One region of the Pseudomonas sp. GW822-FHT07A10 genome, then DNA from elsewhere that is predicted to be linked to it. Evidence: predicted binding sites of a transcription regulator. Region 1 holds the regulator's gene; each other region holds the start of a gene.
What was found. Region 1 encodes sigma-54, which starts transcription at its own class of promoters, with help from an activator protein. Its sites were predicted from a motif close to ANTGGCATNNANNTTGCTNT; they were not measured.
Positions count from the first base shown of each region.

Region 2: a site for sigma-54 is predicted at 5,328-5,347, ahead of glnA (glutamate--ammonia ligase). Genes of this name have one in related genera too.
Region 3: a site for sigma-54 is predicted at 1,841-1,860, ahead of AC1RL4_RS07735 (CmpA/NrtA family ABC transporter substrate-binding protein). Genes of this name have one in related genera too.

Region 1 covers NZ_JBXAKV010000015.1:21,465-29,063, reverse strand. The annotation lists gene lptC (LPS export ABC transporter periplasmic protein LptC) at 1-342, shown strand, start outside; gene lptA (lipopolysaccharide transport periplasmic protein LptA) at 329-874, shown strand; gene lptB (LPS export ABC transporter ATP-binding protein) at 874-1,599, shown strand; gene AC1RL4_RS22620 (RNA polymerase factor sigma-54) at 1,784-3,277, shown strand; gene hpf (ribosome hibernation-promoting factor, HPF/YfiA family) at 3,352-3,660, shown strand; gene ptsN (PTS IIA-like nitrogen regulatory protein PtsN) at 3,673-4,137, shown strand; gene rapZ (RNase adapter RapZ) at 4,140-4,997, shown strand; gene AC1RL4_RS22600 (HPr family phosphocarrier protein) at 5,013-5,285, shown strand; gene pmbA (metalloprotease PmbA) at 5,416-6,762, opposite strand; gene yjgA (ribosome biogenesis factor YjgA) at 6,871-7,395, shown strand; gene tldD (metalloprotease TldD) at 7,456-7,599, opposite strand, start outside.
Region 2 covers NZ_JBXAKV010000008.1:246,672-254,270, reverse strand. The annotation lists gene AC1RL4_RS15980 (glycogen/starch/alpha-glucan phosphorylase) at 1-772, opposite strand, end outside; gene AC1RL4_RS15975 (YkgJ family cysteine cluster protein) at 1,031-1,471, shown strand; gene typA (translational GTPase TypA) at 1,699-3,519, opposite strand; gene thiI (tRNA uracil 4-sulfurtransferase ThiI) at 3,659-5,113, opposite strand; gene glnA (glutamate--ammonia ligase) at 5,442-6,848, shown strand; gene AC1RL4_RS15955 (chorismate mutase) at 6,983-7,531, shown strand.
Region 3 covers NZ_JBXAKV010000003.1:305,519-313,117, reverse strand. The annotation lists gene AC1RL4_RS07740 (ANTAR domain-containing response regulator) at 1-496, opposite strand, end outside; gene AC1RL4_RS07735 (CmpA/NrtA family ABC transporter substrate-binding protein) at 512-1,723, opposite strand; gene AC1RL4_RS07730 (quinone-dependent dihydroorotate dehydrogenase) at 1,950-2,969, shown strand; gene rmf (ribosome modulation factor) at 3,277-3,492, opposite strand; gene rlmKL (bifunctional 23S rRNA (guanine(2069)-N(7))-methyltransferase RlmK/23S rRNA (guanine(2445)-N(2))-methyltransferase RlmL) at 4,023-6,293, shown strand; gene AC1RL4_RS07715 (sensor domain-containing diguanylate cyclase) at 6,437-7,599, shown strand, end outside.

The DNA.
Region 1 (7,599 bases):
ACGGAAGTGACGTTGCTGTCCAACCCTGACCTGAACATGTTTCGCGGCACCGAATTTCCCTGGCACGTCCAGAGCGAACGCGGCGAAGTCAACCCGGACGGCACCCAGGTCGAGCTGATCGACTCGGTACGTATCACGCGTTTCGACGAAAAAAACCGTAAAACCCTGATTACCACCACCCGTATGACAGTGTTCCCGCAGCAGCAATATGCGCAGACCGATCAACCCGTTAGAATCGACGGCGCCGGCGGTGTATCGACAGGCAACGGAATGAAAGCGTACTTGAAAGAAAGCAGGATACACCTGCTATCGAACGTAAGAGGACAGTATGAGGCTCGTTAAAACCCTCCCTATTTTGCTCAGTCTGAGCGCAGCACTGGGAAGCGTGAGCGCCTGGGCTCTGCCGACCGATCAAGCGCAGCCTATCCGCATTCAGGCCGACGACGCCCAACTGGACGACAAGAACGGTGTTGCCACCTATAAAGGTGATGTGATCATCACTCAGGGCTCGATGAAGGTCACCGGCAACACCGTGACCATCACTCGCACCCCGACTGGCGACATCGACGTGGTGACCTCGGTGGGCAACCTGGCGTACTTCGAGCAATTGCAAACAGCTGGCGACACCAAGCCTGTTCAGGGTTGGGGCGTGACCATCCAATATCACGCCGCGCAAAACCGCGTCGTACTGATCGACAAGGCCAAAGTTGTCGACAAGGACAACAACGTCACCCAGGGCGAAAAAATCGTCTATGACACGGTGAAAAAATTGGCCAGCGCCGGTCGCGCCACGGGCAGCAAGGTCACCGAGGCACGTCCGCGTATCGACATGGTGATCCAGCCGAAGAAGAAAACCGACGAGAAAACCCAGTAATGGCAACTCTGAAAGCTCAGCACCTGGCCAAGAGCTACAAGAGCCGCCAGGTCGTGCGCGACGTCAGCCTGTCCATCGACAGCGGCCAGATCGTCGGCCTGCTTGGCCCCAACGGCGCCGGCAAAACCACCTGTTTCTACATGATCGTGGGCCTGGTACAGGCCGATCAGGGGCGCGTACTGATCGATGACCTGGACGTCAGCCACCAGCCGATGCATGGTCGCGCGAAGGCCGGTATCGGCTATCTTCCGCAAGAAGCGTCGATCTTCCGCAAGCTGTCGGTGACCGACAACATCATGGCCATCCTCGAAACCCGTAAGGAGCTCGACAAGGCCGGTCGCCGCAAAGAGCTGGAAAGCCTACTGCAGGAATTTCACATCCACCACATTCGTGACAGCCTTGGCATGAGCCTGTCCGGTGGTGAACGCCGTCGGGTGGAAATCGCCCGGGCACTGGCCACCAACCCGAAATTCATCCTCCTCGACGAACCCTTCGCCGGCGTGGACCCAATCTCGGTGGGCGACATCAAGCAGATCATCCATCACCTCAAAGCCAAAGGCATTGGCGTGCTGATCACTGACCATAACGTCCGTGAAACCCTGGACATCTGCGAAACCGCCTACATCGTCAACGATGGCCAGCTGATCGCTGAAGGCGACTCCGCCACCATCCTGGCCAACGAACTGGTCAAGGAAGTGTATCTGGGCCATGAGTTCCGCCTGTAAGCGCTGAGGTGCCTGGCCAGTCGCCTCGGCGCTCATCTCAATAAAAAATCAATAGTTTTTTATTGTTACAGCGCTCTAGGCAAACACTTCAGTTTCAGGCATATAATTTGCTTATGTTTGGCGCTTCGGCGCCCTGTAGTGGATGGCGCATGTGCGCCGGCGAATAAGGTGTTAAGCCCCTGCCATGAAACCATCGCTAGTCTTGAGAATGGGCCAGCAGCTGACGATGACACCGCAGCTGCAACAGGCCATCCGCCTGCTCCAATTGTCGACCCTGGACCTGCAACAGGAAATCCAGGAGGCCCTGGAGTCCAATCCGATGCTCGAACGCCAGGAAGAAGGCGACGACTTCGATAACGCCGACCCCTTGGCCGACAAAGCCGAACAGCAACCCAACGCCGACATTCAGGAACCCTCCTACCAGGAAACCGCCCCGACGGTGGATAACCTTGAGGAAGGCGACTGGAACGAGCGCATTCCCAACGAATTGCCTGTCGATACCGCCTGGGAAGACGTCTACCAGACCAGCGCCAGCAGCCTGCCGAGCAACGATGACGACGAGTGGGATTTCACCACCCGTACTTCGGCCGGTGAAAGCCTGCAAAGCCATTTGCTCTGGCAACTGAACCTGGCACCGATGTCCGACACCGATCGCCTGATCGCCGTGACCCTGATCGACTGCATCAACAATCAGGGCTATCTGGACGAAACCCTCGAGGAAATCCTCGAGGCCTTCGATCCGGAACTGGACATCGAACTGGACGAAATCGAAGCCGTCCTGCACCGCATCCAGCAATTCGAGCCCGCCGGTATCGGCGCCCGCAATCTCGGTGAATGCCTGCTGCTGCAACTGCGTCAACTGCCCGCCAAGACCCCTTGGCTGACCGAGGCCAAGCGCCTGGTCACCGATTACATCGACCTGCTCGGCAGCCGCGACTACAGCCAGCTGATGCGCCGCATGAAGCTCAAGGAAGATGAACTGCGCCAGGTGATCGAACTGGTCCAGAGCCTCAACCCGCGCCCGGGTTCGCAAATCGAGTCCACCGAAGCCGAATACGTCGTTCCTGACGTGATCGTGCGCAAGGACAACGAGCGCTGGCTGGTGGAGCTGAACCAGGAGTCGGTGCCACGCCTGCGGGTCAACGCCCAATATGCCGGCTTCGTACGCCGCGCCGATACCAGCGCTGACAACACCTTCATGCGAAATCAGCTGCAGGAGGCTCGCTGGTTCATCAAGAGCCTGCAAAGCCGCAACGAAACGCTGATGAAAGTGGCCACCCAGATCGTCGAGCATCAACGCGGCTTCCTGGAGTACGGCGACGAGGCCATGAAACCGTTGGTGCTGCATGACATCGCCGAAGCGGTGGGCATGCACGAATCGACGATTTCACGGGTGACCACGCAAAAATTCATGCATACCCCACGGGGCATCTATGAACTGAAATACTTTTTTTCCAGCCACGTCAGCACCTCCGAAGGCGGTGAATGCTCGTCCACGGCGATCCGCGCGATCATCAAAAAACTGGTTGCCGCGGAAAATCAGAAAAAGCCGTTGAGTGACAGCAAGATCGCTGGTTTACTGGAGGCACAAGGCATTCAGGTGGCTCGCCGCACCGTCGCCAAGTACCGCGAATCCCTAGGAATCGCGCCTTCGAGCGAACGAAAGCGGTTGATGTAGAGCCACGCCACAGCGTTCCAGTGGTAGATCATCGGATCTACCGCTTTATGCACTGGCAACGAAGGAGAAGCTGTATGCAAGTCAACATCAGTGGACACCAACTGGAAGTGACCGAACCTCTTCGCACCTACATCGGCGAAAAACTCGAACGATTAGAGAGGCATTTCGACAAGATCACCAACGTGCAGGTCACGATGACGGTCGAGAAGCTCAAGCAGAAAATCGAAGCCACGCTGCATATTCCCGGCAATGAGGTGGTCGCTAACGCGGAACATACCGATATGTACGCAGCGATCGACGCACTGACCGACAAGCTGGATAAACAACTCAAAAAGCATAAGGAAAAGACCCAGAGCCTCCTCCAGGGCGCGACCGGTCGTTAACACTCCCAACCCATGATCCGACTTGAAAGCATCCTGACCCCCGGCCGTTCCCTGGTGAACGTGCCGGGCGGCAGTAAAAAGAAAGCCCTCGAGCAAATTGCCAACCTCATCCATCGCGAAGTGCCGGATCTGGCCATGCAGGATGTCTTCGAGAGTCTGGTCGCCCGTGAAAAACTCGGTTCCACCGGATTTGGCAACGGTATCGCCATCCCCCACTGCCGTCTCAAGGGCTGCGGATCGCCCATCAGTGCCTTGATGCACCTGGATGCACCCATCGATTTCGACGCCATCGACGGTGCCCCGGTTGACCTGCTGTTTGTACTCCTGGTCCCGGAAGCCGCCACCGATGCGCACCTGGAGCTGCTGCGCCAGATCGCCAGCATGCTTGATCGCAAGGAAGTGCGTGAAAAACTGCGCAGCGCCCCGAGCAACGAAGCCTTGTATCAGGTTGTCCTGGACGAGCAAAACGGTCACTAATCATGCGCCTGATCATCGTCAGCGGCCGCTCCGGCTCAGGTAAAAGCACTGCCCTCGATGTTCTCGAGGACAACGGTTACTACTGCATCGACAACCTGCCTGCCGGCCTGCTGCCGGAACTGGCCGAACGTGCGCTGATTCATACCGAACTGGCACAACCGCTGGTGGCCGTGTCCATCGATGCACGCAACTTGCCGAGCCACCTGTCACGGTTTCCCGAATTGCTGGAAGAAGTCCGCAGCCGGCATATCCAGTGCGATGTGCTGTATCTGGACGCCGATGAAGAGACCCTGCTCAAACGTTTTTCGGAAACCCGCCGTCGTCACCCGCTGAGCAGCGCCAATCGCTCGCTGGCGGAAGCGATAGAGGACGAAACCAATCTGCTGGGGCCGATCGCCGATCTGGCCGACCTCAAGGTCAACACCACCAATCTGAACCTGTATCAGCTGCGCGACACCATCAAGCTGCGCCTGCTGAATCAGCCGGAGCCCGGCACTGCGTTTCTGGTGGAGTCTTTCGGGTTCAAGCGTGGCATGCCGGTGGACGCCGATCTGGTGTTCGACGTGCGCTGCCTGCCTAACCCTTACTGGAAACCGGAGCTGCGGGCACAGTCCGGGCTCGATCAACCGGTGGCCGACTACCTGGCGGCGCAGCCGGATGTCGAAGAGATGTTCCAGGACATTTCCTCCTACCTGCTCAAGTGGCTGCCCCGCTTTGCCGCCAGCAACCGCGCCTATGTCACTATTGCCATTGGCTGCACCGGCGGGCATCACCGCTCTGTCTACCTGACCGAACGTCTGGGCCAGGTCCTGCAACAATCCCTGAAGAACGTCCAGGTTCGCCACCGCGACCTCAGCTAAAGGATTCACATCGCGATGCCTGCTCTGGAAATCGAAATCATCAACAAGCTGGGCCTGCATGCCCGCGCGTCTGCAAAATTCGTTGGCGTCGCCGGGCAGTTCCCTTGCCAGATCAGGGCTGGCCGTACGCCGGAAACGATGGTCGATGGCAAAAGCATCATGGCCATGATGATGCTCGCGGCCGGCAAGGGCACCAAAATCCACCTGAAAACCGAAGGTGAACAAGAGCAGGAAGCTATGGATGCACTGGTGGCGCTGATCAACAACTTCTTCGACGAAGGCGAATAAAGATCAATGGATTTCGGCTTTCGGTTGCGCCCACAGATGCGTAGGCACTGACGAAGCTGCGATATTTTGATCCAAAAAAAAAAAAGCGCCACCCGATCGGGTGGCGCTTTTTTTGTGCAGCAACCGCAGCTTAACTACCTGCCACCGTCATCCGCTCGATCAACACCGAACCTGTGCGAATGTTGCTGCGCAATTCTAGGTCATTACCGACCGCAATGATCTGCTTGAACATGTCGCGCATGTTGCCGGCAATAGTCACTTCCTGGACCGCGAACTGGATTTCGCCGTTCTCGACCCAGAAACCCGCTGCGCCACGGGAGTAATCGCCAGTGACCATGTTCAGGCCCTGCCCCATCAATTCAGTGACCAGTAGGCCACGACCCATGCGGCGCAACAGGGCCGCCTGATCTTCGTCGCCATGGGTGACGAACAGGTTGTGCACGCCGCCGGCATTGGCGGTGCTCGGCATACCCAGCTTGCGGCCGGAATAGGTGCCCAGCACGTAGGACACCAGCTCGCCGTTTTCCACGAACGGCTTGGCGTAGGTCGCCAGGCCATCGCCGTCGAAGGCAGAGCTGCCCAAAGCGCGCATCAAGTGCGGACGCTCATCGATGGTCAGCCATTCCGGGAACAGTTTCTGCCCCAGCGTGCCTTCGAGGAACGAAGACTTGCGATATAGACTGCCGCCGGAAATCGCCGAGAGGAAACTGCCGAACAAACCGCCGGCCAGTTCCGCAGAAAACAGCACCGGCACTTCGCAGGTCGGTACCGGGCGTGCGCCCAAGCGGCTCGCCGCCCGTTGCGCGGCACGCTGGCCGATGCTCTCCGGGCTGGCCAACAAATTGCCCTGCCGGTTCACGTCGTACCAGTAATCACGCTGCATCTGGCCATCGGCCTCGGCGATCATCACGCAGCTGAGGCTGTGACGGGTCGAGGCGTAACCGCCGATAAAACCGTGGCTGTTGCCGTACACACGGCAACCCTGATGAGTGCTGAGGGTGGTGCCGTCGGCGTTCTTGATCCGACTGTCGGCGGCAAACGCCGCCGCTTCACAAGCAAGGGCCTGCTCGATGGCTCGCTCCGGCGTGATACTCCATTGATGGAACAGGTCGAAATCCTGCAGCTCCTTGGCCATCAGCGCGGCATCCGCCAAGCCTGCGGCTTCGTCTTCAGACGTGTGCTTGGCAATCGCCAGTGCAGCAGCGACGGTTTCGCGAATCGCTTCCGAACCGCTGGCCGAGGTGCTGGCCGAGCCTTTGCGCTGCCCTACATACAGGGTAATACCGAAGCCCTGATCGCGATTGAACTCAACGGTTTCGACTTCCCGCTGACGCACCGTGGTCGACAGGCCCTGCTCCAGCGACACAGCCACTTCACAGGCACTGGCGCCCTGGCGCTTGGCTTCAGCAATGATCTGCTCGACTTGCTCTTGCAGTGCCGGCAACGCTTGTGGGCCGACGCTTTCAACTGCACTCATGCTGTTCTCCACTCAAATTCTGCTTTCGGTAACGGTCATCGAGCGACCGGGCCGGACAAGCGGCCCCCGACTGGTTATCATGGCGGCGTTTCTTTGCGGACGGCCACCATGGTTGATTCTTACGACGACTCCCTCGATACGGGAGAAAAAAGCAAATCCCAGGTCAAACGCGAGCTGCATGCTCTGGTTGACCTCGGCGAGCGCCTTACAACACTCAAGCCTGACCTGCTGGCAAAACTGCCGTTGACCGACGCTTTGCGCCGGGCTCTGGCCGATGCGCCCAAGCACACCGCGAACATCGCGCGTAAACGGCACCTTCAGTTTATCGGCAAGCTGATGCGCGATCAGGACACTGGCGCCATTCTCACTCTGCTCGATCAACTCGATGCCTCCACCCGGCAGTACAACGAACGTTTCCACGGCCTGGAACGCTGGCGCGATCGCTTGATCGCAGGCGACGACGCCGTCCTGGAGAAGTTCGTCGTTGATTACCCGGAGGCCGATCGTCAACAATTGCGCTCCCTGATCCGTCAGGCCCAGCACGAACTGGCGACCAACAAGCCACCGGCTTCGAGCCGTAAAATCTTCAAGTACATCCGTGAGCTGGACGAGACTCAACGCGGTTTGCGTTAAGTCCCGAATCGGGTGAGTTGCCTCGCAACTCACCCGAAGCTTCACTTTTTCAAGAGCCCCTTACGATCCTGTGCCACCCACGGTGATCGCATCGATTTTCAGCGTTGGCTGGCCGACACCCACCGGCACCGACTGCCCATCCTTGCCACACGTTCCCACACCGCTGTCCAGCGCCAGATCGTTACCGACCATCGACACCCGGCT
Region 2 (7,599 bases), on a different contig from region 1:
CGCCCAAGTGGTCGCCCGCGTTGAAGCGCTCCAGATGCAATTCTTCCATAGCCCGGGCGCGCCACAGCCGCAGGGTGTTGACGCTTGCACCACGCCAACCGACCACCGGGGTGTCGTAGGCGATGGCCCGCACGGTTTCCGACGGGGACCAGACTTGCCTGGACTTGCCGGCTTCATCGGTCACGGTTTCGACACTGCCGCCGAAACCGATCGGGTAGGCCACCTCTGGCCGTTCGAACTCCCACGGGTTGCCGAAGTCCAGCCAGTGCTCGGTCTGCTCCTGCTGCCAGCCGTCGACGATGGCCTGGCGGAACAAACCGTGTTCATAACGAATACCATAACCATGGCCGGCGATGCCGAGGGTCGACATGCTTTCCATAAAGCATGCCGCCAGACGCCCGAGGCCACCGTTGCCCAGTGCCGCATCGGGCTCCAGCAGACGGATGCGTTCGATGTCGACGCCCAGTTCGGTCATGGCCTCGCGGGCCACATCGAGCAAGCCGAGGTTGCTCAGGCTGTCGTAGAGCAAGCGACCGATAAGAAATTCAAGGGAAAGGTAATAAACGCGCTTCTGGCCTTTGCGGTAGATCTGCCGGGTGTGGTCCATCCAGTGCTCGACCATGTGATCACGCGCCGCCAGGGCAATGGCTTCGAACCAGTCATGGTCGAAGGCGTGATCCGGGTCTTTACCCACCGCGTAAGTGAGCTTGGTCAAGACGGCGTCGCGGAATGCGGCCACCTCTGCTTCGCGAACAAGTGGTTCTTGAGTCATCGATAAGACCTCGAGCGAGCGTGAAGTTGTCTGAGCCTAGTCGGTCTGACAGACCATAGAGACTCTGGTTCGGCAGTTTTTCCTGTTAGTACGAGATAGATCGACATTACGTTGTCGTGTGCCAGAAACAATGCAGGGGCCGTGCCGGACACAGGACTATTTTGCGACAAGCAAAAAAATCTGGCGAAAGGTTGTTCAAAAATCCACCAGTCCCGGTATGATCGCGCGCCCTGATGCACACGCTGGTAACAACCGATGATGAAGCCCAACCTGATCGCCGCCGCGGAAATCGATCGCCTCGATACCTGGGCCAAGTACTCTGCCCCAATGTGCGGCTCGTGCATGTCCAGCTGCTGCACGCTGCCGGTCGAAGTCAAGATCAAGGATCTGATCCGTATCGGCATCGTCGACGAATTCGAACTGGGCGATCCACCCAAGAACATCGCCAAGCGCTTGCAGAAGGAAGGGATTGTCGAGCGCTACAACCAGAAGTCCGAGATCTTCACCCTCCAGCGCATGAGCAACAACGATTGCCTGTACCTGGATCGTAAAAGCCGTTTGTGCACTATTTATGATAAGCGCCCGGACACCTGCCGCAACCACCCGAAGATCGGACCGCGGCCAGGGTATTGCGCGTACAAGCCTAAAGAAGTGGTGCGCGAGACCAGCAGCTCCAGCCGCACCCTCGAAAAGTTTTAAAGCCGCCTCGATCCCCGTAGCAGCTGTCGAGCCCCAGCGAGGCTGCGTTCGGCAGCGCAGCAGTCGCAGGCCTGAAAACACGATTTATATGATGCACCGCAGCGTTTGATTTCACGACTGCTGCGCTGTCGAACACAGCCTCGCAAGCTCGGCAGCTGCTACAGCCAGACAAACAAAAACGCCCCCGGCCTTTCGACCGGGGGCGTTTTCATTCAGCCTGAGTTAACTCAGTTCTTGGCTTTCTTGGCAGCGCGGGTACGCTCGCCTTCGTCCAGGATCTTCTTACGCAGGCGGATCGACTTAGGTGTCACTTCGCACAGCTCGTCATCCTGGATGAATTCCAGGGCCTGTTCCAGAGTGAAGCGAACAGGTGGAACCAGAGCGATGGTTTCGTCTTTACCCGAAGCACGCATGTTGTCGAGCTTCTTGCCTTTGGTTGGGTTGACGCCCATGTCGTTGTCACGGCTGTTCAGACCAACGATCTGACCGTTGTAGATCTCTTGACCGTGTTCAACGAACAGCTTGCCACGCGCCTGCAGGGTTTCCAGGGAGTAGGTCAGCGCCTTGCCGGTTTCTACCGATACCAGAACACCGTTCTGACGACCGGACATGTCGCCGGACTTCATGGTGTCGTAGCGATCGAAGATCGAGGTCAGGATGCCAGCACCGTTGGTCAGGGTCAGGAACTGGTTACGGAAACCGATCAGACCGCGAGCAGGGATGTTGTACTCCAGACGAACACGGCCTTTGCCATCCGGCACCATGTTGGTCAGGTCGCCTTTACGCAGGCCCATCTCTTCCATGACCTTGCCCTGGGATTCTTCAGGGGTGTCGATGGTTACGTTTTCGAACGGTTCCTGCTTCACGCCGTCAACTTGACGGATGATCACTTCCGGACGACCAACGCCCATTTCGAAGCCTTCGCGACGCATGGTTTCGATCAGTACCGAGAGGTGCAGCTCACCACGGCCGGAAACCTTGAACTTGTCAGCCGAGTCGCCTTCTTCAACGCGCAGTGCAACGTTGTACAGCAGCTCTTTATCCAGACGTTCCTTGATGTTACGGGAAGTCACGAACTTGCCTTCTTTACCGCAGAAAGGCGAGTCGTTTACCTGGAAGGTCATGGAAACGGTTGGCTCGTCAACGGTCAGAGGCTTCATCGCCTCGACGTTGTCCGGCTGGCACAGGGTGTCGGAGATGAACAGCGAGTCCATACCGCTAACGCACACGATGTCACCGGCAAACGCTTCTTCAACGTCGATACGGTGCAGGCCGTGGTGACCCATCAGCTTCAGGATACGACCGTTACGCTTCTTGCCGTCGGCGCCAATGGCCACGACTGGAGTGTTCGGCTTGACGCTACCACGAGCGATACGGCCAACACCGATAACACCCAGGAAGCTGTTGTAGTCCAGTGCCGAGATTTGCATCTGGAACGGGCCTTCACGGTCAACTTTAGGAGCCGGTACGTTGTCGACGATCGACTGGTACAACGGGGTCATGTCTTCAGCCATGTCGGTGTGGTCCAGACCGGCGATGCCGTTCAGGGCCGAGGCGTAGACGACTTTGAAGTCCAGCTGTTCTTCGGTAGCACCCAGGTTGTCGAACAGGTCGAAGATCTGGTCCAGAACCCAGTCCGGACGCGCGCCTGGACGGTCAACCTTGTTGATGCACACGATTGGACGCAGGCCGGCTTCGAACGCCTTCTTGGTCACGAAACGGGTTTGCGGCATAGGGCCGTCTTGAGCGTCAACCAGCAGCAGAACGGAGTCGACCATCGACATTACGCGTTCAACTTCACCGCCGAAGTCGGCGTGGCCCGGGGTGTCCACGATGTTGATGTGGTAGCCGTTCCAGTTGATGGCGGTGTTTTTCGCCAGAATGGTAATACCGCGCTCTTTCTCCTGGTCGTTGGAGTCCATCACGCGCTCGTCGTTGAGCTCGTTGCGTTCCAGGGTGCCGGATTGACGCAAGAGTTTGTCTACCAGGGTGGTTTTACCATGGTCAACGTGGGCAATGATGGCGATGTTGCGTAGATTTTCGATCACTTGTGTATCTCGATCAGAGGATTCGGTGTGCTGACAAGTCTTGGCAGCGATTAACAGTAGCGTCCGGACAAGCCGTTACAGCTTGACGGTGGCATCGGGGGGCCGGTGACGCAGGCCACAGGCAAACAGCCCCGGGCACTTAGCTCGGTCGATAAACGCGCACATTGGCATGCCCCTCACTGAGCAAATGGTGGGCATGCAGGCGACTCATCACGCCTTTGTCGCAATACAGCAGGTACTGGCGAGTAGGGTCCAGTTCCTTGAAACGAGCGTTCAGTGCATAAAACGGCATCGTCTGTACCTCGATACCAGGAAGCTCCAGCGGGTCGTCTTCGGCGGCATCCGGGTGACGGATATCGATGATGATCTGGCCCGCCAGCGCTTCGCTGACTTCTTCAATCTGCAAATCCTGGCCCAATTCGTCGATCACGCGATCGATCGGCACCAGTTTGGCATTCTCGAGCGCGCGCTCAAGGACTGCCATGTCGAATTCTTTCTCTTCGTGCTCCACGCGGTAGCGCTTGGCCGCCGTCTTCGGATTGACCGAGATGACCCCGCAGTACTCCGGCATGTGCCGGGCGAAATCGGCGGTGCCGATCTCGTTGGCCGTGTCGATGATGTCCTGCTTGTGACTGGCGATCAGTGGACGCAAGACCAGCTTGTCGGTCACGCAGTCGATCACGGACAGGTTCGGCAACGTCTGGCTCGACACCTGGGAGATCGCCTCGCCAGTGACCAGCGCTTCGATGTGCAGTCGATCAGCAATTCGGGAAGCAGCGCGCAACATCATACGCTTCAAAACTACACCCATATGACTGTTATCGACTTTCCCGAGAATTTCTCCCAGAACTTCCTCGAACGGCACACTGACAAATAACACGCGTTGGGAGCTGCCGTACTTCTTCCAGATGAAGTGCGCGACTTCCATCACGCCCAGCTCATGGGCTCGTCCGCCCAGATTGAAGAAGCAGAAATGGCTCATCAGCCCGCGGCGCATGATCTGGTAGGCCGCAACGGTGGAATCGAAGCCGCCGGACATCAGTACAAGCGTCTGTTCCAGGGCCCCGAGCGGATAACCGCCGATGCCGTTGTGCTGGCTATGGATCACGAACAACCGTTGGTCGCGAACTTCGATACGGACTTCGATTTCGGGCTTTTTCAGGTCGATCCCGGCGGCACCACACTGACGGCGCAACTGGCTGCCGACATATTTCTCGATGTCTATCGAACTGAATGGGTGCTTGCCGGCTCGCTTGCAGCGCACCGAGAAAATCTTTCCGGCCAGCGCATCGCCGTAGTGCTGCTTGCACTTCTCGACGATGTCGTCGAAATCGCCCAGCGGGTACTCGTCGATCTGCAGAAAGTGCGCGATGCCCGGCGTGCAAGTCAGGCGCTCGCCCATCTCTTTCAGGACCTTGGGGTCGCTGACGCGGGTTTCCAGCTCGAGATTGTCCCACACACCGTTCACCACCACGGCCGGGTCCAGATCGCGGAGCACGGTACGGATGTTTTTGGCCAACTGGCGGATGAAACGCATCCGTACCGGGCGGCTCTTGATGGTGATCTCGGGGAAGACTTTTACGATTAGTTTCATGAAAACAGCGCGCGCAGGGCCAGCCGAAAAAGGGGGGCGCGGATTATAGCGGAAATTGCTCAAGGTTTAACCAGTTAATGTGCAGAAGGTTTTGCATGCACCAAAACGGGTCATTTATGGAATTCGACGCTACATTACAGGGCGATATTTTGCGCTTTATGGTGCGCCGCCCCCTTGCAAGCGTGATATTGGGGCAAAAAACCCATGATGAGGCACTGGCATGCAATTTGCTCCCTTGTGAGGCAGGTTGCCATGGCAGAGTATTCGCGCCGGCATCACCCACATTTAAGGGCATCCATTACAAGCCCTAAGCCACCCGGAGGACACTATGTCGAAGTCGGTTCAACTCATCAAAGATCATGACGTCAAGTGGATTGATCTGCGCTTCACGGACACCAAAGGCACTCAGCACCACGTGACCATGCCGGCTCGCGATGCGCTGGATGAAGCTTTCTTCGAAGAAGGCAAAATGTTCGACGGTTCCTCCATCGCTGGCTGGAAAGGCATCGAAGCTTCCGACATGATCCTGATGCCGGACGACACCACTGCCGTTCTCGACCCGTTCACCGAAGAGCCGACCCTGATCCTGGTTTGCGACGTGATCGAGCCTTCGACCATGCAAGGCTACGACCGTGACCCACGGGCGATCGCCAAGCGTGCCGAGGAATACCTGAAGTCGACCGGTATCGGCGACACCGTATTTGTGGGTCCAGAGCCTGAGTTCTTCATCTTCGACGAAGTGAAGTTCAAGTCCGACATCTCCGGCTCGATGTTCAAAATCTTCTCCGAACAAGGTTCGTGGATGTCCGACCAGGACGTGGAAGGCGGCAACAAAGGCCACCGTCCAGGCGTCAAAGGCGGCTACTTCCCGGTTCCGCCGTTCGACCACGACCACGAAATCCGTACCTCCATGTGCAACGCCATGGAAGAAATGGGCCTGGTCATCGAAGTTCACCACCACGAAGTGGCGACTGCCGGTCAGAACGAAATCGGCGTGAAGTTCAACACCCTGGTTGCCAAGGCTGACGAAGTTCAGACCCTGAAATACTGCGTACACAACGTAGCTGACGCATACGGCCGCACCGCGACCTTCATGCCTAAGCCGCTGTACGGCGACAACGGTTCGGGTATGCACGTTCACCTGTCCATCGCCAAAGATGGCAAGAACACCTTCGCTGGCGAAGGCTATGCCGGCCTGTCCGACACCGCTCTGTACTTCATCGGCGGCATCATCAAGCACGGTAAGGCTCTGAACGGCTTCACCAACCCGTCGACCAACTCCTACAAGCGTCTGGTCCCAGGTTTCGAAGCTCCAGTGATGCTGGCCTACTCGGCTCGCAACCGTTCCGCTTCGATCCGTATTCCTTACGTGTCCAGCCCTCGCGCTCGCCGTATCGAAGCCCGCTTCCCGGATCCAGCAGCCAACCCATACCTGGGCTTCGCTGCACTGTTGATGGCTGGCCTGGACGGCATCCAGAACAAGATCCACCCTGGCGATGCAGCTGACAAAAACCTGTACGACCTGCCGCCTGAAGAGGCGAAAGAGATCCCACAAGTTTGCGGCAGCCTGAAAGAAGCCCTGGAAGAGCTGGACAAAGGTCGTGCGTTCCTGACCAAAGGCGGCGTTTTCAGCGACGACTTCATCGACGCTTACATCGCTCTGAAAAGCGAAGAAGAAATCAAGGTTCGTACCTTCGTACACCCACTGGAATATGAGCTGTACTACAGCTGCTGATCCGGTAGCGCTGCACTACGCAGCGTGACAAAAGAGAGGCCTCCTTCGGGAGGCCTTTTTTGTGGGCGAACGTCTGTCATCGGATGCCCGGTTGCGTGCATCATGGCCTTCACCCGATAAAGTCGAGATCCTCCATGCGCCTACGCTCATCCCTTGCCTTGCTCACTGCCCTGCTGGCCAACAGCGCTTTTGCCAGCCCGGCACCTGCCGCCCTCGCCCCGCTACTAGGCACCATCGAGGAGCGCCTGGCGATTGCCGATCAAGTCGCGTTGAGCAAATGGGACAGCGGTAAACCCGTCGAGGACCGTCAGCGCGAGCGTGAGGTAATTGCTGGTGCCGTGGCCCTGGCACCTGCTTATAAATTGAGTAACGAAGCCGTCGAACAGTTCTTCTCGGCGCAGATCGAGGCCAACAAACTGGTGCAATACGCGCATTTGTCTGACTGGCATGCGCAAGGCAAGGCACCCGACGATCCTCGCCCCGACCTCGTCGGGCAGATCCGCCCGCAACTTGATCAGTTACAAAAACGCCTGCTGCAACAACTGGCCGATTTCAGCCCTTATCGCAACGACCCGCAGTGCCCATCCTGGCTGGCCAAAGCCAATAAAACCGGCACCCAAGTGTCTCTGCGCGAGCTCGCCAAGGTACGCGCCAGCGCTGAGTTGTGCAGCACCAGCCGCTGAGCCGGCCTGCCGACATGCGCTGATGTGCTCTATGCTCAGCGCTTAGTCGCCACGAACGGAACAGGGCC
Region 3 (7,599 bases), on a different contig from region 1:
GCATCAGGGTGTAGGCCTCTTCTTCGTTGCAGTCCTTCATCTTCATCAGCAGCCCCTTGGCCAGCTCAATGCGCTTGCGCTCGGCCAGTTGCTGGTCGCGGGCGTGCAGTTGGGCGCGCAGGGCCTGGTCGCTTTCAAAGCGCGCCATGGCCACATCGAGAATCGGCTGCAAGCGTTGTGCGTGAATACCTTCAACGATGTAGGCACTGACGCCGGACTTGATTGCCTGGCGCATTACGCCGGGGTCGTGCTCGTCGGTGAACATCACGATTGGCCGTGGTTGGTCGCGGGTCACCAGCACCACTTGCTCCATCACATCGCGGCTCGGTGACTCGGTATCGATCAGGATCACGTCCGGACGCACCGTTTCGACGCGCGCGGGCAGGTCGATGGTCAGGCCAGACTCGTCGATGACCTCGAACCCGGCTTCGGTCAGAGCCGCCTTCAGACGCCCGACTTTTTTTGCGGTGTCATTGATCAGCAGGATACGCAACATATTCGTAGGCTCCTGTCAGCGGCTGGCGAGAAGGGGAGCGCTGTCGCTCATGGCGTGCAGCGTAAAACTGCGGGCATAGCCGGCCGGGTCCGAACCGTCCCAGATCTTGCCGTCGATCAGTTGGCTGCTGCGCATTTCCTGAGTCCGGGCGGGCACGCCGACAGCGGTGGTGGCCTCACGGTATAAGTCTAGTTGCTGGACTTGGCGGGCCACGCCGAGGTAATCCGGGTCGTCACGCAGCAAACCCCAGCGACGGAACTGGGTCATGAACCACATGCCGTCGGACAAGTACGGCAGATTGACCTCGCCGCCACCGTGGAAACGCATCGCGTGCGGGTCTTGCCAGCGATTGCCCAAGCCGTCGGCGTAGTCACCGAGCAAGCGCGGTTCGATGCAATCGAGCGGGGCATCCAGGTATTCGGGGGCGCTCAACAGTTGCGCGGTGCTGCGGCGATTTTCGCGGCTGGCTTCGATGAAGCGGCTGGCCTCGAGGATCGCCATCACCAAGGCCCGGGCGGTATTGGGGTATTGCTCGACGAAGGCGCGGGTGCAGCCGAGGACTTTTTCCGGGTGGTCGGGCCAGATGGTCTGGGTGGTGGCCATGGTGAAACCGAGATTCTGTTGCACCGCACTGGCAGCCCACGGTTCGCCGACGCAGAAACCGTCGATGCGCCCGGCTTGCAGGTGCGCGATCATTTGCGGCGGGGGGACGACCACGCTGTCGACATCCTGCAACGGATGAATGCCCTGGCTCGCCAGCCAGTAATACAGCCACATGGCGTGGGTGCCCGTGGGAAATGTCTGGGCGAAGGTCAGTTTTGGGCGACTTTGGTGCACGTGATGGTCCAGTGCTTCAGGACTGGTCACGCCCAGGGCCTGCAAGCCGTGGGAGAGGTTGATGCTCTGGCCGTTCTGGTTCAGGCCCATGAGCACGGCCATATCGGTGGAGGCTACGCCGCCGATGCCCAGATGCACGGCGTAAATCAGGCCGTACAGGCTGTGGGCGGCGTCGAGTTCGCCGCTGACCAGTTTGTCTCGCAGGTTGGCCCAGGACGACTGGCGCTTGAGGTTCAGGGTCAGGCCGTAAGGCTGGGCGAAGCCCTGGGTGGCGGCGACCACCACTGAGGCGCAGTCGCTCAGAGCCATGAAGCCAAGGTTGATTTCGGTTTTTTCCGGGGCATCGCTGCCGTTGACCCAGGCCAGTGGGCCGGCTGATGGTTCATTCATCGATTTGCACCTTCCAAAAAAAACGTCGCCCCATGGCCTCTGCGCGAGCAGAGCCGGTGACGACGCCATTGTCCTGCCACTCATTCCGTCGTTGGCATGAGTGCTGATGACCATGTTGGTGCAAGGCATATGCCATCGCTGGCTGATTTTGTCGTGCGCCTCGCCTGTGGACTCGATGCGCGGCTATAATCGCCGCCTCTCATCGCCACCCGAGTCAAGCCTGCCCATGTACACCCTGGCCCGTCAGCTGCTGTTCAAACTTTCCCCGGAAACCTCCCACGATCTGTCCCTGGACCTGATCGGCGCGGGCGGACGTTTGGGCCTCAACGGCTTGCTGTGCAAGGCACCGGCGAAAATGCCGGTGACGGTCATGGGCCTGGAGTTCCCGAACCCGGTGGGTCTGGCGGCCGGTCTGGACAAGAACGGCGCGGCGATCGACGGATTTGCCCAACTGGGTTTCGGTTTCGTCGAAATCGGCACCATCACCCCGCGCCCGCAACCGGGTAATCCGAAACCACGGATTTTCCGCTTGCCGCAAGCCGAGGCGATCATCAACCGCATGGGTTTCAACAACCTTGGCGTCGATCACTTGCTCGCTCGCGTGGCCGCGGCCAAGTACAAGGGCGTGCTGGGTATCAACATCGGCAAGAACTTCGATACGCCGGTTGAACGTGCGGTCGACGATTACCTGATCTGCCTGGACAAGGTTTACGCCCACGCCAGCTACGTGACCGTCAACGTCAGCTCACCGAATACGCCGGGCCTGCGCAGCCTGCAATTCGGCGACTCGCTCAAGCAATTGCTCGCCGACCTGGCCACGCGCCGGGCGGAATTGGCCCTGCGCCACGGCAAACATGTGCCGCTGGCGATCAAGATCGCACCGGACATGAGCGATGAAGAAACCGCGCAGGTGGCCCAGGCACTGATCGAAACCGGGATGGATGCGGTGATCGCCACCAACACCACCCTGAGCCGCGTCGGCGTCGAAGGCCTGGAGCACGGTGACGAGGCGGGCGGGTTGTCCGGCGCACCGGTTCGCGACAAGAGCACCCACACCGTGAAGGTGCTGGCGGCGGAACTGGCCGGTCGCTTGCCGATCATCGCCGTGGGCGGTATCACCGAAGGCAAGCACGCAGCTGAGAAAATCACCGCGGGTGCGAGCCTGGTGCAGATTTACTCCGGCTTCATCTACAAAGGCCCGGCGTTGATTCGTGAGTCGGTAGACGCCATCGCCGCGCTGCGCTGAAGGCAGTGTAGGGACCTTGTGCTGAGGGCTTTTGTGGCGAGGGGGCTTGCCCCCGTTCGGCTGCGAAGCAGTCGTAAACCCTGTGTCCGTGTTCTCTCTGATTCACCGCGTTGCCTGGTTTTGGGGCCGCTTCGCAGCCCAACGGGGGCAAGCCCCCTCGCCACAATGGTTTCTTCGCTGAATTTGGAGCAGGCATAAAAAAGGGCTCCCCGAAGGAGCCCCTGGGCCGAAGCCCGCCGTCCGGATAGGACGTGCGTGGTTAAGTCGTAGCGTAATCAGATTGTCGTGTCGGAGTGTGTGCCCTGTATTAGCCGACGGCGTGAAGTTCGTTGAGTCTGTGGATTCCCGCAGTGCCGGTCATACCGTCCCAATTGTCGCCGCGTCCTTCTCGCCAGCCATTGATCCAGGCTTGGCGTACCGACGGTAGAGTAAAAGGGCAAAGCTCACGGGATTTACCACCAACGCCATATTGATATCCGCGCAAAAATGCTCTTTCCAACGGATCACGCTTAAGTCTTCTCATAGGGTGTTTCCCTCACTTGTTGACTGTATGTATCGCGTCGACCTCAATCGAGGTCAGGCAGAAAAATTCTGCCGTTGGTGGCTCGCTGCCGGCGTCGCGAGCCAAGGTGTTGACGCCGTTGCGACGTCAACCTGAGTTGAGTTCTAACCAATGCGTCACATCGAGGGAATGACCGTTTTGTCATAAGAACGTAACCATAAAGATGCTATGGCCATAAGTAACACGATATTTGTGCCGTGTTGATTGGCCAAAGCCCGGTATGATCGGCCCTCCGCTGGATGCTGGGGGTTGTGCCTTAACGAGAATGACACCCGTTGCTCTTGGGTATTATTCGACGAAGGGTCGACTTATGACATTTTGTTTCATCAACTTTTTTATCTGCCCTGGCATCTAAGCTCTTTTAACCCGAGCAGTCAGGGTGGGACGGCACACCTTCGTGCCACGCGGGCGTTCTGTTAGAAAAACGCCTGATTGAAAACCGGATCGGCAACGCGTTGCCGGTTCACTTAGCTAAAGGCTCTGGAATTACCATGTCCGATCGTTTCGAACTCTTCCTCACTTGCCCCAAAGGCCTTGAAGGTCTGCTCATCGAGGAAGCCGTCGGGCTTGGCCTTGAGGAAGCACGCGAGCACACCTCGGCTGTGCGCGGCATGGCCACCATGGAAACCGCTTATCGCTTGTGCCTGTGGTCGCGTCTGGCGAACCGGGTGCTGTTGGTGCTCAAGCGCTTCCCGATGAAGGACGCCGAAGACCTCTATCACGGCGTGCTGGATATCGATTGGCAAGACCACATGCTCAACGACGGCACCCTGGCCGTCGAATTCAGCGGTCACGGCTCTGGCATCGACAACACGCACTTTGGCGCCTTGAAGGTCAAGGATGCCATCGTCGACAAACTGCGCACCCCGCAAGGCGATCGTCCGTCCATCGACAAGCTCAACCCGGACCTGCGCGTTCACCTGCGTCTGGACCGTGGCGAAGCCATCCTGTCCCTCGACCTGTCCGGGCACAGCCTGCACCAGCGCGGTTATCGCTTGCAGCAAGGCGCGGCGCCGTTGAAGGAAAACCTCGCGGCAGCGATTCTGATCCGTGCCGGCTGGCCGCGCATTGCCGCCGATGGTGGCGCGCTGGCTGACCCGATGTGCGGTGTCGGCACGTTCCTGGTGGAAGCCGCCATGATCGCCGCCGACATGGCGCCGAACCTGCGTCGCGAGCAGTGGGGCTTCACCGCCTGGCTCGGGCACGTGCCGGCGCTGTGGAAAAAGCTCCACGAAGAGGCCACCGAACGCGCCGCGGCCGGCCTGGCCAAGCCACCGCTGTGGATTCGTGGTTACGAAGCCGACCCACGCCTGATTCAACCGGGCCGCAACAACGTCGAGCGTGCCGGCCTGAGCGAGTGGATCAAGATCTACCAGGGCGAAGTGGCAACGTTCGAGCCGCGTCCGGACCAGAACCAGAAAGGCCTGGTGATCTGCAACCCTCCGTATGGCGAGCGTCTGGGCGATGAGGCGAGCCTGCTCTACCTCTACCAGAACCTCGGCGAGCGTCTGCGTCAGGCGTGCTTGAACTGGGAGGCGGCGGTGTTCACCGGCGCCCCGGACCTGGGCAAGCGCATGGGCATCCGCAGCCACAAACAGTATTCGTTCTGGAACGGCGCATTGCCGTGCAAATTGCTGCTGATCAAGGTCACGCCAGACCAGTTTGTCACCGGCGAGCGTCGCACCCCGGAACAGCGTCAGGCCGAGCGTGAACAGGCGGCCTATGATGAAGCACCGAGTGAGCCGCAAGAGCGCAAGTACAACAAGAACGGCAATCCGATCAAACCGGCTCCGGCACCCGCCCCGGTGATCGAGCAGCCGCGCCTGAGTGAAGGCGGGCAGATGTTTGCCAACCGTCTGCAAAAGAACGTCAAGGCGCTGGGCAAGTGGGTCAAGCGTGAAGGCATCGACTGCTACCGCGTCTACGATGCCGACATGCCGGAATATTCCATGGCCATCGACCTGTATCACGACTGGGTCCACGTTCAGGAATACGCCGCGCCGAAATCCATCGATCCGGAAAAAGCCTCGGCGCGGATGTTCGATGCCCTGGCGGCAATCCCGCAGGCGTTGAACATCGACAAGAGCCGCGTGGTGGTCAAGCGTCGCGAACGTCAGAGCGGCACCAAGCAGTACGAACGCCAGAGCGCCCAGGGCAAGTTCAACGAGGTCAACGAAGGCGGCGTGAAGCTGCTGGTGAACCTCACTGACTACCTCGATACCGGGCTGTTCCTCGACCACCGGCCGATGCGCATGCGGATTCAGAAAGAGGCGGCCGGCAAACGCTTCCTCAACCTGTATTGCTACACCGCGACTGCCAGCGTGCATGCGGCCAAGGGCGGTGCGCGCAGCACCACCAGCGTCGACCTGTCGAAAACCTACCTGGATTGGGCGCGTCGCAACCTGTCGCTGAACGGTTTCTCTGACAAGAACCGTCTGGAGCAGGGCGATGTGATGGCTTGGCTCGACGCCTGCCGTGACGAGTACGACTTGATCTTCATCGATCCGCCGACCTTCTCCAACTCCAAGCGCATGGAAGGGATCTTCGACGTGCAGCGTGATCAGGTGCAGTTGATCGACCTGGCGATGGCGCGTCTCGCGCCGGGCGGGGTGTTGTACTTCTCCAACAACTTCCGCAAGTTCCAGCTCGAGGAAAACCTCACCGAGCGTTATGCCGTTGAAGAAATCACGGCCCAGACCATCGATCCGGATTTCGCCCGTAATGGCAAGATCCACCGTGCCTGGAAGATCACTGCTCGCTGACACTTGAGCCTGATTGGATCCACAGAGCCTTGATTTTTAAAGGCTCTTTGGTTCTTTCAGTGCTGGTCAAATTAGTGGCTAATAGCTATAACTCAACTCATGGCCAATGGGCTTTCCGGCACCTGGCGTTATGAGTTGCGTTTATGTCGTTACACGCCGTGCGCCCCAAGATCCTGGGTTTTATCAGCGAAGATGTCTCGGCCTGGCTGGTCGCGCTGCTGGTATTGCTCGTCGGCGGGATTCTTACGGGGTTACTGGCCTGGGCCACGCTCAATCAGTTTCATCAGCAAATGCGGCAACGTTTCCAACTGCTCGCCAGTGAACGCTACAGCCGTATCGAAGAACGTTTCGAAGATCAGGAGCAGCGCCTCGATGGCCTGCGCCGGTTCTTTGCCAATTCCGAGTCGGTGTCCCGCGAGGAATTCGACGGTTACGCCAAACCTCTTCTGCGGCGCACCCAAGCCTATTCCTGGGCACCACGGGTTTCCCGCGCCGAACGCCCCTTGCTTGAACGCTTCGTGCATGACGAAGGCTTGAGCAATTTCACCTTTCGCGAACTCACCGCCGACGGCCAGTTGCAACCGGCCGCGGAACGGGACGAGTACGTGCCGGTGCTCTATACCCAAACCCAGAGCCGACTGCCCACGCCGCTGGGTTACGACCTGCTGGCTCAGCCCCTGCGCCGTTCGACCCTGGAGCGTGCCGATCGAACTGGCCGCATGGCTGTCTCGCAACCATTGCATCTGGTAGGCATTGAGCCTGCCTATTCACGGGGGGTGTTGCTGGTGGCCCCCGTCAGCCGTCAGCACCTGCCGGACACCACGCCCGTCGGGTATGTGATGGCGGTGATCAGCATGCGCCAGCTGCTGGCGGACGGGCTGCCGGAAGAGAATCATGATTCTCTCTCGGTGCGCATTCTCGACTTGTCCACCGATGACCAACACGAAGTGCTGTACGAGTCGACCAACCCGGCGGGGGCCAGTGACTTGTCCTCCACGCGCTTGCTGCGCCTGGCCGACCACGATTATCAAGTGGATATGCGCCCCAGTGCTGCGTTCCTGCAAGCCAACCATTCCTCAGTGACCAGCCAGGTGGTGCTGGGTGGTTTACTCAGCTTGTTGCTCAGTGTGTTTCTCTATGTGTTGGTCAGCCAGCGGCAACGGGCGCTGAAAATGGTCGAGCAACGGACCGAGGAACTGCACGCCCGTGAGCAAGAGCTGCGCGGCACGCATGGCCAATTGCGCGGCGTGCTGGATGCTGCGACTCAGGTGGCGATTATCGCCACCGACCTGCGCGGGATCGTCAG